One region of the Empedobacter sp. R132-2 genome, then DNA from elsewhere that is predicted to be linked to it. Evidence: riboswitches for the same ligand, from Rfam matches in the RefSeq annotation. Region 1 holds a riboswitch; each other region holds the start of a gene.
What was found. Region 1 has a riboswitch for S-adenosylmethionine ahead of HXZ69_RS12495 (homoserine dehydrogenase). Riboswitches for the same ligand answer to the same signal wherever they lie in the genome.
Positions count from the first base shown of each region.

Region 2: linked by a shared signal. The riboswitch ahead of HXZ69_RS14135 (hypothetical protein) and the one ahead of HXZ69_RS12495 (homoserine dehydrogenase) in region 1 are both predicted to bind S-adenosylmethionine.
Region 3: linked by a shared signal. The riboswitch ahead of HXZ69_RS12645 (hypothetical protein) and the one ahead of HXZ69_RS12495 (homoserine dehydrogenase) in region 1 are both predicted to bind S-adenosylmethionine.

Region 1 is NZ_JACAGG010000032.1:15,343-21,524, reverse strand. It holds gene HXZ69_RS12505 (TonB-dependent receptor plug domain-containing protein) at 1-1,524, shown strand, start outside; gene HXZ69_RS12500 (thioredoxin fold domain-containing protein) at 1,524-1,970, shown strand; gene HXZ69_RS12495 (homoserine dehydrogenase) at 2,027-3,208, opposite strand; SAM riboswitch class I at 3,333-3,431, opposite strand; SAM riboswitch class I at 3,877-3,975, shown strand; gene HXZ69_RS12490 (homocysteine S-methyltransferase family protein) at 4,019-5,017, shown strand; gene metH (methionine synthase) at 5,005-6,182, shown strand, end outside.
Region 2 is NZ_JACAGG010000045.1:9,327-15,508, reverse strand. It holds gene HXZ69_RS14145 (hypothetical protein) at 1-223, shown strand, start outside; gene HXZ69_RS14140 (alpha/beta fold hydrolase) at 276-1,070, opposite strand; SAM-I-IV-variant riboswitch at 1,647-1,741, shown strand; gene HXZ69_RS14135 (hypothetical protein) at 1,790-2,395, shown strand; gene HXZ69_RS14130 (PaaI family thioesterase) at 2,444-2,866, shown strand; gene HXZ69_RS15340 (VOC family protein) at 3,173-3,325, shown strand; gene HXZ69_RS14125 (AEC family transporter) at 3,732-4,646, shown strand; gene HXZ69_RS14120 (dienelactone hydrolase family protein) at 4,760-5,506, opposite strand; gene HXZ69_RS14115 (putative signal transducing protein) at 5,587-6,003, shown strand; gene HXZ69_RS14110 (beta-ketoacyl-ACP synthase III) at 6,062-6,182, opposite strand, start outside.
Region 3 is NZ_JACAGG010000033.1:14,796-20,977, forward strand. It holds gene HXZ69_RS12630 (HlyD family secretion protein) at 1-670, shown strand, start outside; gene HXZ69_RS12635 (ABC transporter permease) at 677-1,858, shown strand; gene HXZ69_RS12640 (ABC-F family ATP-binding cassette domain-containing protein) at 1,893-3,782, shown strand; SAM-I-IV-variant riboswitch at 3,851-3,950, shown strand; gene HXZ69_RS12645 (hypothetical protein) at 3,994-4,239, shown strand; gene HXZ69_RS12650 (helix-turn-helix domain-containing protein) at 4,297-5,784, opposite strand; gene aceB (malate synthase A) at 5,902-6,182, shown strand, end outside.

The sequences.
Region 1 (6,182 bases):
TTGGAAACCAATCTTGATGGTGGATACAAATACAATTTAGGAGAAAAGGTAAATAGTTTATTTGGTTTTAATTACTTTAAATATGGTAATAAGAAAGATAAAAATAACGACGGTTTTACGGATGTAACGTTACAAGATCGCATCACGTTATTCAATAAATTTGATTTTGAACGTCAAAAAAATAGAACAGCATCAGTTGCTTTACGTTATTTATACGAAGATAGATGGGGAGGTCAAATGAATTGGAAAAGAAAACTACACAGAGGAAGTGACGAAGTTTATGCCGAAAGTATTATGACAAATCGTTTTGAAGCGATAGGAATGTATCAATTACCTATAAAAGAAAAAATAATGACTCAATTTTCTTATAATTTTCATCAACAGAATTCATTTTATGGTCCAGAATCTTATCAAGGAAAACAACAAGTTATTTTTGCTCAAGCTTATTGGGATAAGATAATTGGACAACATAGCTTACTTTTAGGATCTTCATTTAAATATACTTATTATGATGATAACACAAGAGGTACTGGAGAATATGATGAGGATAATAATCTAATCAAGAATAACCCAATGAATACACAGATTCCTGGTATTTTTGTACAAGACGAATGGACATTAAATTCTGAAAACAAATTATTACTTGGTTATCGATTTGATTATGATAAAACACATAAAGGAATACATTCTCCAAGAATTGCATACAAATTTTCACCTTCATCTCATCATACTTTAAGAGCAAGTTTTGGTACGGGATTTCGTGTTGTGAATGTCTTCACAGAAGATCATCGTGCATTAACTGGAGCTAGACAAGTAGTTTTTGAAAATGAATTAAAACCTGAAAAATCATATAATGGAAATATTAATTATGTATTCAAACTACCAACTTCTTTCACCGCTTTAAACTTTGATTTTACAACATTCTATTCTTATTTCACAAACAAAATTATTGCTGATACAGATACTGACGAAACAAAGATTATCTATGACAATTTAGATGGACACGCAATATCTCAAGGAGTTTCTTTAAACATAGATGCAACATTTGACTTTCCTCTAAAAATAATGCTTGGCGCAACCTATATGGATGTATACAAAAAAGAAGATGGAGAAAAAGAAGTTCAATATCATGCACCAAAATGGTCTGGAAATTTCTTAGCAAGTTATACATTCAAAAAAGGTTTTACTGTTGATTTAACCGCCAATTATAATGACAAAATGAAATTACCTCAAGTAGAAAATGATTATCGACCAGAATATTCAAAACCAACTGTTATTGCAAATATTCAATTAAGTAAATCATTTAAGAATAATATTGAAATCTATGGTGGAATCAAAAATATTTTTAATGTTTTACCAAAAGGCGATGTTATTGCTCGTTGGTGGGACCCATTCGGAGAACCTGGAAATGGCGTTACTCCTCCTAAAGGAAGAAACGATGTTATTTTTGAACCAAATGATTACAGCTATACACCTATGCAGGGAACAAGAGGTTTTATAGGTGTTCGATACAATTTACGTTAATGAAAATCTGGTACTTCATATTCATTTTATCATCATTGAATCTCCAAGCACAGATTTCATTAGAAAAATTTAATTCAATTTCTAATGAAAATCCTAAACCAATTCTACTTTATTTTTCGACAAATTGGTGTAGTTACTGTATGATTCAAAAGAAACAATTAAAAAAGGATAAAGAATTACTTCAAATTCTAAATAATGACATTTATTTTATTGAATTTGAAGCAGAAACAAATGAATCTATTATCTTTTTAAACAAAAAATATGAACCTAAATCGAATAAAAAAACTCACCTATTTTTAGAAGAATTCATTGATAAAAATGAACAAATTAGTTATCCATATTGGGTTTTAATCTCAAAAGATTATAAAATTGAAATGACTTATACTGGATTAATTAAAAATAAACCCCTAAAACTTTTATTGGAAAAGTATTTACAAAAACCTTAATTTTTAGATTTACAAAAAAGCCTCAATTAATATTGAGGCTTTTTAATCACAAAAATTTACTCAAACGCAATTATCGAAAGTTTTGGATTTTCAATAGTCTCTTTTTGTTTGAGCTTTTCTATATCAATCACACCAACAATATGATTGTAATTTTTACTCTGATAACGTTCTTCTATTTCATCAAAAATATTTGAAACATCATCTGCTTGATTCTCAAAACCGATATAAATTCGCTTCTTTCCTGTTTGATTAAAAACTCCTTCTTCTTTGTTTTCATATTTTCGAATCGAATATTGATAATCATATTTCAACGCAGAAATATCACTCAAAACAGCCGAAGAAGTTGGGAAACGCCCTGCTCCTTTTCCATATAAAAATTGCTCATCTGAAAGCGAACTTCCAATCAAAACTCCATTATATTCGTTATTCACAAGCGCAATTGTTTTATTTAATTCAACAAAAGTTGGCAAAACTGTTGATGTAATTTCACCCGTTTGATGATTAATTTTAGAATTAGCAATCAACTTTATTGTATAATTTTTTTCTTTTGCGTATTTAAAATCTTCAACTTTCAATGAAGTAATTCCTTTTCGAATAACTTGATCAACATCAATCTTTTTACCGAAAGCATGCAACGTAATAATTGCTAATTTACTCGACGCATCAAAACCTTCTACATCAGCCGTTGGATCAGCTTCTGCAAAACCACTTTCTTGCGCTGCTTTTAAGGCATCTTGATACGACTCATTTTCATTCGCCATTTTCGTCAAAATGTAATTTGTTGTCCCATTTACAATTCCAGATACATAATTCAATAAATCGTTATCAAAATATTCTTCTAGATTTCTAATAATCGGAACTGACCCGCAAACAGAGGCTTCATAAAGAAAAGAAACATTGTTTTGTGCTTGCAAATCCAATAATTCTTTGTGATGATCTGCAATCAATTTTTTATTTGCACTTACCACATGTTTACCTTTATTGAACGCTTTTATAATGATATCATGTGCCGCATCAGCATCCGAAATTAACTCAACAACAACATTTATTTCATCGTCATTTAAAATATCATCCGCATTAGTCGAAAATAATTCAGACGGAGCATTTCTAGATTTAGAATTATCTTTAATTACAATTTTTTTAATTGCAGCATTCAATTGTGGTTTTTCTTCCAATACCTTGTAAATTCCTTCTCCTACAACTCCAAATCCGAACAATCCGATATTTATTTTTTTCATTTATTTGTTTTGTTTTTAATTATTTACCAAAGAAAAGTGAAGAAAAAAAATGGTTCAATCGCATAAAAACAATTGAACCATTTTGAATAAAGAATATTATTGAAGATTGGTTTACAGTAGTTTTTATTCATCTTTCCTATAAGGATGGATTTAGCACCTTGATTCATTAATCAGGTTGCTAAAGTTTCTTTGGGCCATTTCCCTCCACTTTTCTTGATAAAATGTAAATTTTAATGAACTATTTCTGAGGACAAATTTAGGCGAAAGAATTCTATATATCCAAATTAATTTCATTTCTTTAATTTAATATTTTCCGTAATTATAGATAAAAATACACAAATAATGAATTTTATTCTATAAATATTTATAGACAAAAATAATTTTCTAAAAAATACAATTAAAAGAAAAAACAAATCTTAATAATTTTTAATAAAACCCTATTTTTATTAAAAATATTCTAAAAACTACAATTTTCAATAACTAATTAAAATATTATTTCTTTAAAATAGTAATTTTAAAGAAATATTTTCTAAAATAAATTTCAAAAATGACCTATTAGAGATTTTGAACTATTTCAAACAAAAATTATTTCTATGAACCAAGTTTCGAACTCGTTTTTTTCAATCTTGATTTTTTTATTCTCAATACTTTAAATAATTTTGCACATAGCTTTATAAAGAAAGATGGAGGGAATAGGCCCGTTGAAATCTTAGCAACCCAAAGTATAGTTGGGTGCTAAATCCTACTCAAATAGAGAAAGATAAGGACTTACCTCACACTTCTTCCCATAAGGCTTTTAAAATATTTAGAATGAAATTAGACGATATACTAAAAGAGCGTATTGTTATTTTAGATGGTGCAATGGGAACGATGATCCAAAAGCACAATTTACAAGAAGAAGATTATCGTGGAGAACGATTCAAGGATTTTCATACTTCTTTAAAAGGAAATAACGATTTATTGGTTTTAACCCAACCTCAAATCATAAAAGATATTCACCGAGAATATTTGGCTGCTGGTGCAGATTTAATCGAAACAAATACGTTCAATGCCAATATTATTTCTATGGTTGATTATGATATGGTTGATTTGGTTGATGAATTAAATTACGAAGCCGTTCGCTTAGCAAAAGAAGCTTGTGAAGAGTTTTCTACCCCAGATAAACCTCGTTTTGTAGTTGGATCTTTAGGTCCAACCAACAAGACAGCCTCTATTTCGCCACAAGTAAATGACCCTAGTTATCGCGATGTGGATTTTGATTTATTGGCAAATGTATATTATCGTCAAGCAAAAACAATGTTAGAAGCTGGTGCAGATATTTTACTTGTCGAAACTATTTTTGATACTTTAAATGCAAAAGCAGCATTTTATGGAATTCAAGATGCGATAGAAAAAACAGGAATCAACGTTCCTCTAATGGCTTCTGGTACAATAACAGATAAATCTGGACGTACACTTTCTGGACAAACAACAGAAGCTTTCTTGATTTCATTAGAACATATTGATTTAATTTCAGTTGGGTTAAATTGTGCTTTAGGTGCAACAGATTTGATTCCATATTTAGAAGTATTAGCCGAAAAAGCACCATTTTATGTCAGCGCATACCCAAATGCTGGTTTACCAAACGCTTTCGGTGGATACGATGAAACTCCTGAAATGATGCGAGATTTTATCAAACCTTTCTTAGATAAAAAATTGGTTAATATTTTGGGTGGATGTTGTGGAACTACACCAGATCATATCAAATTGATGGCAGATTTAGCAAAAGAATACGAACCTCGAAAAATTAGTGAACAATGTCAGGCGTAAAAATTCAACTTTCTGGATTAGAACCTTTAATTGTACGAGAAAATTCAAACTTTGTAAACGTTGGCGAACGTACAAATGTAACTGGTTCTAAAAAATTCTTGCGATTAATCAAAGAAGAAAAATTTGAAGAAGCACTTCAGGTTGCACGTGACCAAGTGGATGGTGGCGCGCAAATTATCGATATCAATATGGATGAAGGTATGCTTGATGGTGTAGCTTCTATGGTAAAATATTTGCGTTTGATTGCTTCTGAACCTGATATTTCGAAAGTTCCAATTATGATTGATTCTTCGAAATGGGAAATTATTGAAGCTGGTCTAAAAAATGTTCAAGGTAAAGCGATTGTCAACTCAATTTCTTTAAAAGAGGGAGAAGAATTATTTATCGAACATGCGAAGAAAATTAAACGTTACGGTGCTGCAACAGTGGTTATGGCGTTTGATGAGAAAGGTCAAGCGGATAATTATGAACGTCGAATCGAAATCGTAAAACGTTCGTATGATATTTTGGTAAATCAAGTAAATTTCAATCCAAGAGATATCATTTTTGATGTGAATATTTTCCCAGTTGCAACAGGAATGGAAGAACATCGCCGTAATGCCATCGATTTTTTTGATGCAACAAAATGGATCAAAGAAAATCTTCCGCATGCGTTAGTTTCGGGTGGAGTTTCGAATGTTTCATTTTCCTTCCGTGGAAACAATGCGGTTCGTGAAGCGATGCACACGGCGTTTTTATATCACGCCATTAAACACGGAATGGACATGGGAATCGTCAATCCAGAAATGATTGAGATTTACGATGATATTCCAAAAGATTTATTAGAACACGTTGAAGATGTTTTATTGGATCGACGTGACGATGCAACAGAGCGTTTGATTGATTTTGCCGAACATCTAAAAGGTGTTACAAAAGAGAAAAAGAAAGATGATGCTTGGCGCGAATTACCTTTAGAAAAGCGTATTGAAATTTCTTTAGTAAAAGGAATTACAGAATTTATTGACGAAGATACTGCAGAAGCTTTGAAAAAAATTGGTTCGCCATTACGTGTTATTGAAGGTCCTTTGATGGACGGAATGAACGTTGTTGGAGATCTTTTCGGAAGCGGAAAAATGTTCTTGCCTCAAGTAGTTAAATCGGCTCGCGTAATGAAAAAATCTGTTGC
Region 2 (6,182 bases), on a different contig from region 1:
TGGAAAATTAACCCATAACTCAATAAATTGGTATAAGACTCTTATTGATAGTTATGATTCTGACAATTATGATTTAAAATATAATGAAATAGTTAATAAATTAAACAAATTTTATATAACTGCTTCTGGTAATCCAAGAAAATATATTGATAATACTATTGATTTATTTAAAGAATTATTAGACAAAGAAATTATAAATTTAGACAAGAAGACTATTTCTTAATATATTATATAAAATTCACTAAAAAAAAGCTCCCTTGCAGGAGCTTTAGTTTTTATGCAACGTTATTTATATATTCTTTTTCGAGGATACCATCTACTATTTTTTCAACCTTATCGATGTTTGCTTTTAGTAATTCGTTATCTTCTATTTGTTCTATTTCGTGGAACTGCACATGTTTGTTAAACTCTTGCAGTTTGGCGTAATAACGTTTTAATTCTGCTTTGTTGAACAAGTTTCCATTCTTTACATAAATCACATGTATTTTTGATTTGATGTATTGCGAAACTTGCAATATATCGCCTCTATTGCGTGATATATCTATCGAATAGAAAATAGATTTCAGGTATTCGCTTTTAGCTGTTGGCTCTTTTACTAACCAATCTGTTGTTTTAAGACTTGCTGCTATCGGAATAATATTCAGCACCTTATTCGGGAACAAACATGCCATTTCCCACGCTAATCCTCCGCCTAAGTCTGCACCAATAATGGCAAAAATCTCGTCTACTTCCAATTCAAATAACGTCAACCAAAACAACACCGCTACATCGCGTGCTGTAATGTGATCGCGTGGTATATAGTCGTACTTTATGGTTTGGGAAACGCCATTTCCAGGAATATCTATACAGATTACCGTATACTCATTAAGATCAATTGCTTTGTTTTTTCCCATGACCCCATCCCAATGATAGGTACAATCTGAATCTCCGTGTAAGGAATGGTTAATCAAAATGACTGGAGCTGTTCCTAATGGAAGTCCAAAAAGTTGAAATGTTACCGAAACATTGTTTAAGATTGTGTTGTCCTCTAAGGGCCAAACTGGGATCGTTAATTGTTGTAAACTTTGCATTGTTTTTAATTTTATATTGGTAATTGTTGTTTTTGTTCAAAAAAAATCCCCATCGAAACTCGACGGGGAAACCTAAAATATATTAAAAAATAAAATCTCTTTTTAGTATACATGACTTTCCCACGTCTGGATATTCCAAACCTGTTTGCGAATCGACATATATAAGCACGTAAACTTCATTTTTTAATTACTTTGTTACTCAAATGTATAAAATAATTTTCGGCAAACAATTAAATTTATCTTAATTATTTGTAAAATTTTCAAAATCTTGATTTTTAATAGCGAAGTCGTCACCCTAAACTCGTTTCATGGTCGCATCTAATTCAGAACATAAAATTTATAACCACATAGAGAGATAGGTTTAACAATGTTGATGAATAGAGATAAATTGGAAAATGAATAAATGAACTAGTATTACGATGTATCTATATGGTAGAATATAAAAAAACAAATCAAGCAATTATTCAAAACTTTATTATCGAAACAATATCCAATTTAGAATAAAATTCTAAGTGATCATTTTAAAATAAAATTATTAGAAAAGATTACTACATATTCAATTTTTTATGTAGTTTTACACCGTATTTCGAATCGTAGAAAACGATACCAACCGAGAGGAGTCTCCACGGTGGTAAAACAATACGGGAGTTCATCCAAAAACAACGAAAAATCCCCTATTATCGAAATACAATAATTGTTTTATTTTAACTATTTATTGTATGTCACAAAACATTTCTGAGCTTAATTTAGCTCCTATATCAGATGAAAAATTGGTCGATTTTATCAATCAACAATTGCCTATTAAAGTTCCTGCGCTAAAAGATCATATTATTGAAGAATTCAAGAAAAGAGGTTTGGATTATCGCCATCTATACAATGTAAAAACAGATGAATTGAATATCAAACTTCCGCTTAGTTTGATTGATGGTTGCTTGTTCGAGCGTAATATTCCCAAACCGCCTTTGGTAGGTAATTTCTACGCTGTTGTACATAGATTGAGAAACTTTTTGCAACATAGCAAAGAATTGAACGGAAAACGCCTTAAAACGTTTCATTATATCTTCGATCAACTTTATTTACCTTATGAATTGATTGATATTATTTCGGAAGATGATGTCAAAAATCTAACTGAAGATGATGTATTTATTACCTTCAAAAACTCGAAACAACATTTCCCGAACAATAAGATTATCAATAAAATTCCGAAAAATAATTTATTGATTACTGTTGACAAAGGGAATTATTACCGCGGTTTGGATAAAGTAATTTTGTCACATCAAAATACGATTATCAAAGAAGAAAACTTGAATAACGTAACTGCATAACTGAAATTGCTTTCGACAAATCTCTATATTTGTTGAAAGCAATTTTATATGACGCCAGAAAAAAGAGAATTAGTAGAGGTAAGTTTTAATCGTTCAGAAACCTTAAAATTTTATAACGCATCACTTATCGAATGCGAAACGGACTATGTTTCGATTAAGATTCCAAAACAAGAAATGATGACACGTAAGCACGGAATGTTTAATGGTGCTATGATTGCTTCTTTGGTTGATGTTTCATCTGGTTATGCTGCTGTTTCTCACTATGACGACGATTGTTATGTGGTAACAGTTGAGTTAAAGGTGAATTATTTACGACCTGCTTTGGGTGATTATTTACTATCAAAAGCCTATGTGATAAAAGGCGGAAAAAAGATAAGCACCATACGCACAGAGATTTTTGTGGTTGACGAAACGACGAACAAAGAAACGCATGTGGCTACTTCTTTGGTGACTATGATGAGAATAAAATAAAGATATAATTTGTCTCAACTTTTGAATAAATGACCACATAGAGACATAGAAATAGATGTTTATTTTGATATAGAAATCAGTAGTATAATTCTACCTTTTTTATATGAAAAAACCGTCATTTCGAGTGAAATTCTGTAAGAATTTTGTGTCAAGAAAAAGGTTTTTTGAAAGAAAAGAATAATAACTAATTGAAGGAAATAATTTACTTATAGCGCAATTAATTAAATCAATTCGTCTTGATGTTTTCTTCTGTTTAGTTGGTTTACTTTTATAAAAAATCGCAGAATGAAAATATAAGAATTACAATTGTTTACAAATGATTTAGAAAAAACGAAATCATTTTATACAACTATTCTAGCTTTTGAGTTAATTGAAGAAACCGATAATCAGTTTAGTTTACAAGTTGGTTGGACAAGATTAACTTTTGTAAAACGAATGAAGAATATATTTAGCTTATGAGAACTAAGCAGAATTTGATCAACATTCTATTTTTGGAATTTCTGAAATTGGTTTACCTACAACTTATATTGAAGCAACTAATCATATATTATAATAGAAAACAACATCTAAATTCTGAAAAGGAGATTTTGATACTTTTGGTACTAATGGCTCAGATGAAGGGAAAATATTATTACTAAATTATTTTATTAAAACAACTTAGTTTCCTACAACTGATACAATAATTCCTGCTCCATTTACAGCTATTTTGGAAAATGAAAATCATTATTCAAAAGTAATTTTAGATAATAATAAATTAAATATATCTAATCTTGCCATTTTATAAAAAATAAGCATTGAATAAAAAGTGATATCTTTAGGGTAAAAAAAAATGGGATTGTAACTTTGCATTCTAAATATCTAAAAAATGGTAAATTTTATATTAATCGCAGTCTGCATAATCGCCGGAATGGTGTTTAAAGCAACAAAATCTATACATCCTGATGCACATAAAGGGATCAATACATGGATTTTATATTTAGCTTTACCAGCAGTCTCGTTTAAGTATTTACCAAAAGTAGAATGGTCGCAAGAAATGCTATTCCCTATCTTTTCGACTGTCATTATTGCCGTTGGAAGTTTATTTTACATGAAATTCTACAGCAAAGCAAAAGGCTATTCGGAGCGTTCGAGAAGAACATTGGAATTGGCAAGCGGCTATAGCAATACCTCTTTTATTGGTTTCCCTTTGATCTCAGCATTTTATGGAGAAAAATATTTAAGTATTGCGATTATTTGTGATCAAACCATGTTTTTGTGCTTATCAACCATCGGAATAGTTTCTGCATTAAAAGGAGGAAGTAATGGATCTGGAGCAATAGATTCTAAATTTATCTTGAAACGATTATTTACTTTCCCTCCATTTTTGGGTTGTATTAGTGCATTGATTTTATCTCAATTTATCGACTTATCTCCTGCCGAACCATTCTTCGATAAATTAGCTGCAACTGTAGGTCCGTTGGCTTTATTTTCAGTTGGACTGCAATTAAAGTTTAATGGTTGGAGAAAATTATGGTCACAAATTTCGATGTCTATGGTTTACAAATTAATGATAGCGCCTGCAGTTGTAATGCTTTTAGCCATCGTAATTGGGATAAAAGGTGATGTGGCTAAAATCTCTATTTTTGAAGCTGCAATGCCTACATTAGTAACATCGAGTATTATTGCGGAACAATTTAAACTCAACACCAAACTAACCAATTTGATTATTGGAATCAGTATTATTATAGGCTTTTTTACAGCTGCTTTTTGGTATGAAATGATACAGTTGTTTATTCAGTAGATTTCTTATTATGTTTTTTTTAAAATTGTATCGAGAATTAAGATGAATTTTATCTTCTAAAACCTTATTCTCGATACAAAATTCTAAAAATAATTTCACTCGAATTAATGGTTTTATTTCAATACTTCTTTTAAAAACAATAATGTATGTTGCCACGCTCTATCTGCCATTACTTTATTGTAATCTGGTGATTCTGGATTGGTAAATGTATGTTTTGAATTTGCGTAAGTAATCATTTGCCAATCTGTTTTTCCTTCGTTCATTTCAAGTACCAAATTCGAAATATCTTCAGGTTTTACAGATTCGTCATCAGCTGGATGTTCTACTAAAACTTTTGTTTTAAGAGGGATATTTTTTCGAGCCAAATCTTTTGCTAATCCACCATGAATAGAAACAACGCCAACAATAGGTAATTGCGCACGAGCAGCTTCTAATGCGCCTGTTCCTCCAAAACAATAACCAATTACAGCAATTTTGCTTGGATCTGCACCAGCTTTGATTAACTCTTTCAACGCCAAATCAATTCGTTTTTGATAAGCTGCAAAATCAGACTTGTATTTTCCTGCTATTTTAGCCGCTTCCGCATTATCTTTCGGATTGCTTCCTTCTCCATAAATATCTGCAACAAACGCAATATAACCTTCTTTTGCTAAATCTATTGCAGCTTGTTTTGCTTCGTTATCAGCTCCTTTCCAAGCAGGTAAAATCAAAACTCCTGGACTTTTCTTTGTTGTATTATCGGTTACTAAACCATTCAATTTTTGTAAGCCATCTTTGTAAGCAACTTGTTTTAGGTTTTGCGCATGTGTCGTATTCATCATCAATACAATTAAAAATAAACATTGAATTACATTTTTCATCTACTAAAAAATTTAAAACATTAAGATAAAAAGAACTAATTTTATATCGGATATTGAATTGAATTTTTAACACAATTAGTATGGAACTTATTACATTAAAAACATTTGAAAGCCCTATTGAAGCACATATTTTACGTTCAAAATTAGAGAGTGAACAAATTGATGCTTTTGTTATTGATGAACATTCGGTTGGGATGAATCAGTTTTTGTCGAATGCCATTGGTGGCGTGAAAGTAAAAATTAAGAAAGAAGATACTGATCGTGCTATGAAAGTTTTAGAAGAAATTGATACTTCAAATTATACCAATGATTTGGATGAAATTCTTGTTTGCCCTAAGTGTGAAAGTAATGAGTATTACAGCAATTACAAGTCAATGAAAGGTGGAAAAGGTTTACTTTCTTTATTATCTTCTATCATATTTTGGGTTTACCCAATTTACTACAAAAACGTGTTCAAATGCAAGAAGTGTGGTGAAGAATTTAATAGTTTACAATAAAAAAAGAACGACAATTTCTTGCCGTTCTTTATGAACAAAAATATATGATTTTTATTGATTAAATTGTCCAACGCAATAAGCTTGCTCCCCAAGAGAAACCTGCTCCAAAGGCTGTCAACATCAATAAATCTCCTTTCTTTAATTTTGATGCATTTTCCCAAATACATAACGGAATTGTC
Region 3 (6,182 bases), on a different contig from region 1:
ATTGAAACAATTGCGTGCAAAAGTTGCTGGTTTGAAAGAACAATTAGATTATGCAGAAAAATCAAATCATAGACTAAAAAATATGCTTCGAGATAGTCTTGTTCCGCAACAAAGTTATGATGAAGTTTATGCTAAATATCAAGGTGCTAAAAATCAATATTTAGCTGCAAAAGCGGAATTAGCTGATGCCGAAAATGGAGCGCGTGTAGAACAACAACGAATGGCTTTGGGACAAAAAGAGCGTGCTTTGGGAGCTTTGCAAGAAGTAGATGTTGCTGAGGCGGAAAGACACATCAAAGCACCACAAGATATGACGGTTGAAACAATTAATCTAAAAGTTGGAGAATTAGCTTTGGCTGGATATTCTATTGCAAACGGGATTTTGGAAGAAACTACATTTTTTAGATTTACAATTCCTGAGAATAAAATCGGACAATTGCAAAAAAATCAAATCGTCAATTTAAAAGTTCCTTATAAAAATAATATGGTTTTGAAAGGTAAAATTGTTTCGATAAAAGTGCTTAATTCGTATGCAAATATTTCGACTGCTTATCCTGATATTGATCAACAACAATCGCAATATGAAGTGAAAGTTGTTCCTGTTGACTATAAACAAGCTACTCAACTATTGACAAAAGCAAATGTAGTTTTAGATCTTAATGCTAAATAAATTCTGATGAAAACGATTTTTCATTTAATTATACGAGAATTCAAACTTTTCTTCAAGAATCCTGTTTTACCAATTTTATTCTTGGGAGCACCTATTATGTATGGTGTTCTGATCGGAAATGTTTATAAAAAAGGGAATGTAACCGATTTACCAATTATTGTTGTAGATGAAGATCATACGACGACAAGTCAGAAAATTATTCAGATGTTAGATGAAAATGAATCGGTGAAAGTTGCTGAAGTTTTACCTTCAACGTTTGATTCTAAGAATAAAGCTTTAGCAATCGGAGCTGAAGTTGTGGTTGTTATTCCTCGAAACTTTCAATCTGATGTACAACAAAAAAAATTACCCGAAATCGCTTATTTTGTAGATGCTTCAAACACGTTAACTTCTAATACAGCGGCAATCGCAATTACGACAGTTTTAACAACAATGAAAGCCGGAATTTCGATAGAAACAGCTCGGAAACAAGGCGTTCCTGAATATATTGCAACACAAAGCTACGAACCATTCAAATCAACGATGATTCGTCAAAATATCAGAAGTGGAAACTACTTATATTTTATGCTTCCAGGTGTTTTATTAACCGTATTACAACAGGTTTTATTATTAGGTTTAGCACTTTCATTTGCTTCAGAATTTGAGAATAGGACATTTAATGAATTGATCTTAAAATCATCCAATCCTTTTACCATTTTATTCGTCAAAACTTTCCCTTATTTATTTATGTCAGTATTTATATATATGCTGTATTACTGGTTCGGAATGTTTTATGACATGAAATTAGAGACCGAATTTTGGCCATTCTTCACTTCTTCTCTTGCATTTATTTTAGCCGTTTGTTTTTTAGGATTTTTAGTCAGCATTCTCCTTCCAAGCCAATTAAAAGCAACCGAAGTTTTGATGGTTGTTGCAACACCAAGTTTTATTTTAAGTGGATTTACATGGCCTTTAAGTCAAATGCCAAAATGGATTCAAGCAATTGCAGATTGCATTCCATTAACACATTATTTGAAAATATTCCGAATACTTTTCATCGAAAAAGGCGATCCTGCGTTAATTCAACCACATTTAAATAATCTAATTGTAATAGGAAGTATTTGCTTTATCTTATCTTTGGCTATTCTAATCGTTAAAATAAGAAAAGCTAAACAATCGATGAAACAAATCGGAACAGAAAAGATTTAGCATCTTTTTTTAACTACAAAACAGATAATAAACCATGAATTTTCTTACAGTTGAAAATCTAACCAAATCATATGGAATCCGAACTTTGTTTGAAGATGTAAATTTTCATGTGAATGAAGGAGACCAAATCGCATTCGTAGCAAAAAACGGAAGTGGGAAATCTACTTTACTTAAAATTTTAGCTGGATTAGAAACGGCTGATTCTGGCGAAGTTCGCCCAAATAAAGGTGTTAAAATTTTGATGTTAGATCAAAGTGATGACTTTGACGAAAATTTAAAAAGTGAAGAATATATTTTCAATCATTCGAATGAAGTTTTAGATATTGTTCGTCAATATGAAAACATGATCGAAAATGATCCAACAAATCCTGATTTAATTGATTTAATGGGAAAAATGGATGTTTTAGATGCATGGAAAGTTGAACCAACAATCAAGGAAATTTTATCAAAATTGAAGATTGATTTCTTGGAGCAAAAAATTGGAAAACTTTCTGGAGGTCAGCGAAAACGTATTTCTTTAGCAAAATTTTTGATTGATTTAAGTTTCGAAACTGGATATGTTCTTTTGATTTTGGATGAGCCTACCAACCATTTGGATATTGAAATGGTGGAATGGCTTGAATATTTCTTGAACAAAGAAAACAAAACATTGATTTTGGTTACGCACGATCGTTATTTCTTAGATGCAATTTGTACCAAAATTCTCGAAATGGAGGACAAAACATTGTATGTACATTCGGGAAATTACGAAACTTATATTACGAATAAAGCATTGCGTATCGAAAATCAAAATGCGACAATTGACAAAGCGAAAAACCTTTATCGTAAAGAGATTGAATGGATGCGTCGTCAACCACAAGCGCGTACAACAAAGTCTAAATCTCGTATTGATGCGTTTTATGATACTGAAAAAGTGGCTAAACATAAAATTGTCGATCAACAAGTAAAATTAGAAATGGTGATGACGCGTTTGGGTCAAAAAATCATCGAAATGGAACATGTTTCGAAAGCATTTGGTCAAAAGAAAATTTTAGATGATTTCTCTTATATATTCGCTCGTGGTGGAAAAATTGGTTTAGTCGGAAAAAATGGTGTTGGAAAAACCACTTTCTTAAAAATGTTAGAAGGAATCGAAACTATGGATTCTGGAACAATTGAACGTGGAGAAACCTTAAATATCGGACACTTTAAACAAGATGGAATAGAATTTAAAGGCGACGAACGTGTCATTGAGTTTGTGAAAGATATTGCAGATTTTTTCCCTCTTTCTAATGGAAAAGAAATGCGTGCAGAACAATTCTTAGAAATGTTTTTATTTACGCCAGAACAACAACATACATTCATCTCAAAGTTGAGTGGTGGAGAGAAAAAACGTCTGCAATTATTAGCAATTTTGTACAAAAATCCTAACTTTTTGATTCTTGATGAGCCAACAAACGATTTAGATTTACCTACTTTAACGGTTCTTGAAAGTTTCTTAGAAGAATATCAAGGTTGTTTATTAGTTGTTTCCCACGATAGATATTTTATGGATAAGGTGGTCGATGAATTGATGATTTTTGAAGGCGAAGGAAAAATTTCTCGTTATATGGGAACATATACAGAATATCACATCGAGAATAAAAACAAGCCTGTAACTGACGATAAAAAGATTGAAAAAGAAATCGTTATTCAGGAAAAAGTTGAATCGAAAGAGAAAGTTGTAGAGACAAAACCAAAAAAATTATCGTTTAAAGAACAACGAGAATTAGAAGAAATTAATAAATCTTTACCAATTCTTGAAGCCAAAAAAGAAGAATTAACGAATTTACTTTCCGACCCAAATTTAGGTTATGACAAAATCGCAACTATTGGAGAGGAACTTCAAAAAATTGTAAACGAATTAGAAGAAAAAGAATTTCGTTGGTTAGAATTAAGCGAATAAAAATATTGAAAAGGAACTTTTTTTGAGTTCCTTTTTTTGTTTTAAAAATTTATTCCTACATTTACTCTATCAATCATCAGGAGTTTCTGAAAAGTCAGAACACCAACCGAGCCAAAACCACGCTACGGTGGTATAGAATGAGGGCAAACGCCAAAATAAAAGGTTATTCTCCACTCTATCCTGTTGTTTTTATCATTAAAAAATTAAAACAATGGAAAATCTAAAAAATGAATTTGTCGTATTATTCCGTGAATTAACTGACAACGAATTAGTCGATCGCTTTAATCAAAATGTAGGAAACAGTTCTTGGAATTCTGCAAGAAGATGTTATGTCAAAACATTATTTGACGAATTACAATACCGTAATTTTGATAGCACAACCATAGAAAGAGGAAACACATTTTCGCTTCAACATTATGTAATATTAATTGAAAATAGATTAGAATATTTAGATTAAACATAAAAAAAGGAAAACTTGAAACAAGTTTTCCTTTTTATTTTATGGTAGACAATATTACTTACTCTGCTCTTTTATAAAATCATTAATCGTAACATTTAATCGTTTATTTCGGATATCTTTTTCAAAACGAATTGGTTCAGCAACACGTTCTGCACAATCTTTCATCCCACAATTTTCGCATGTAACCGCAACTTCTTTTACAGGAATTGATGGGTCATTCATAAATTTAATTTTACGTTGTGCTGATTTGTACAACACACCTATCGTTACGCTTCTTAAATAATTTGGATTGAATGGATCTTTCGTTGCTGAAGAAATTACATAATATTTTTGATTATTATTGAACGGATACAACGAAATTTGTGCAGAAATCTCATGATGATCATCTTGATGTTTTTCCAATTCTTTCAAAACATTTAACGAAACCCAACGACGACAATAATGCTCATCCGTTTCATTTGCTTGTGGCGATTGTTGTTGATTAAGGTGAAGTTCTTTCGTTAATTTATATGAATTTGAGCCAACTTTTGCTGACAAACGCAAGAAAAACAAATCACGAATATTAAAATGTTTGGGTAACAAATTTGTCATTCGTTGATAAACCGTCTCAGGAGATTCGGTATATTTTCCAAGAATTTCTTGAAATTTAGACAAATCATGATGCTCTATAGCAAACAAATTCTGCATATCCTTCAACAATTTTTCTTCTGGTAACAACAACGCTCCAGCAAAATAAGATGCATAAAAATTGTTTAACAATTGATCAAAATTATCGAAACTTGCCCACGAAAATGTATACAAACGCTCCTTCAAATCAAGGTAATTATAGCCTAATTCTTTCGCCAGAATAAATCGTTTTTGATCATTATCAGAATTGATATTGATATACAAAAGTTTTTTCTCTTTGATAAAAATAGAACGCAATTTCGCTAAATCCTTCCCTCCTAAAGAAGTGAAATCTTCATAAAGAATGGTATAATTATATTCCTCTTTCAGAATTTCTTCCATCGTTTCATTTTTTACAAAATCTTCAGATTCAATCAAATATTCTTGTAAAAAACTTTTTGCTGATTTTTCAATTTCAGGAAAATAATTATCATTTGCTTCCTGAAAAGACCTCAACGAAGCCAAGAAAAAACTTTCGCGCGTAAGATTGTAATTATTACCTATTTCAATCAACGTAGAAATAAATGCATTTACCTTCATTGGTGCGTTAGAAATGATCTCAATTAAATCTCTTTCTTCAATTCCGAAGAGTTCCAAAGGAATTTCTTGTAATAAATTTGATTGTAAAATCTCAGCGACTGGTGCTAAATTTTTATCCAATTTTAATGAAACTATCTCATCGTAAGGAATTTCCAACGCTTCGGCAAGAGCAACAATTTTATCAGTTTTTGGATATTTTTTACCTTTTTCGATCTCATTCAAATACGATTTCGAAAGTCCAGTTAGCTTAGATAACTTAAACAATGACAAATCTTTAGCCGTTCTAACTTGTTTTAGTTTTAACCCAAAAATTAATTTAATGTATTCTTCTTGCATAATTTTTTCAAAAATATTTGGTAAATGTAAACGAATTTTTATAATTTAGCGAACGTTCGCTGAAAGTAAAATTCCGCTCGAATAACCAAAACCAAAATTACAACAAAAACACAAAAAATGGATACTATTACAAGTGAATTAAAATTATCGCAGAATAAGCTGGATAGTTATCCAGATGTTTTGACAACCGAAGCAGTTAAATTTTTAACAGCTTTACACAAAAATTTCAATGAAAGACGTTTAGAACTTTTGGCGAATCGACAAGAAAGACAAATCTTTTTTGATTTGGGTAATTTTCCAACTTTTTTGTCAGAAACAAAAGAAATCAGAAATGGGGATTGGACAGCAGCTCCTATTCCAGCTGATTTACAAGACAGACGCGTTGAAATAACTGGTCC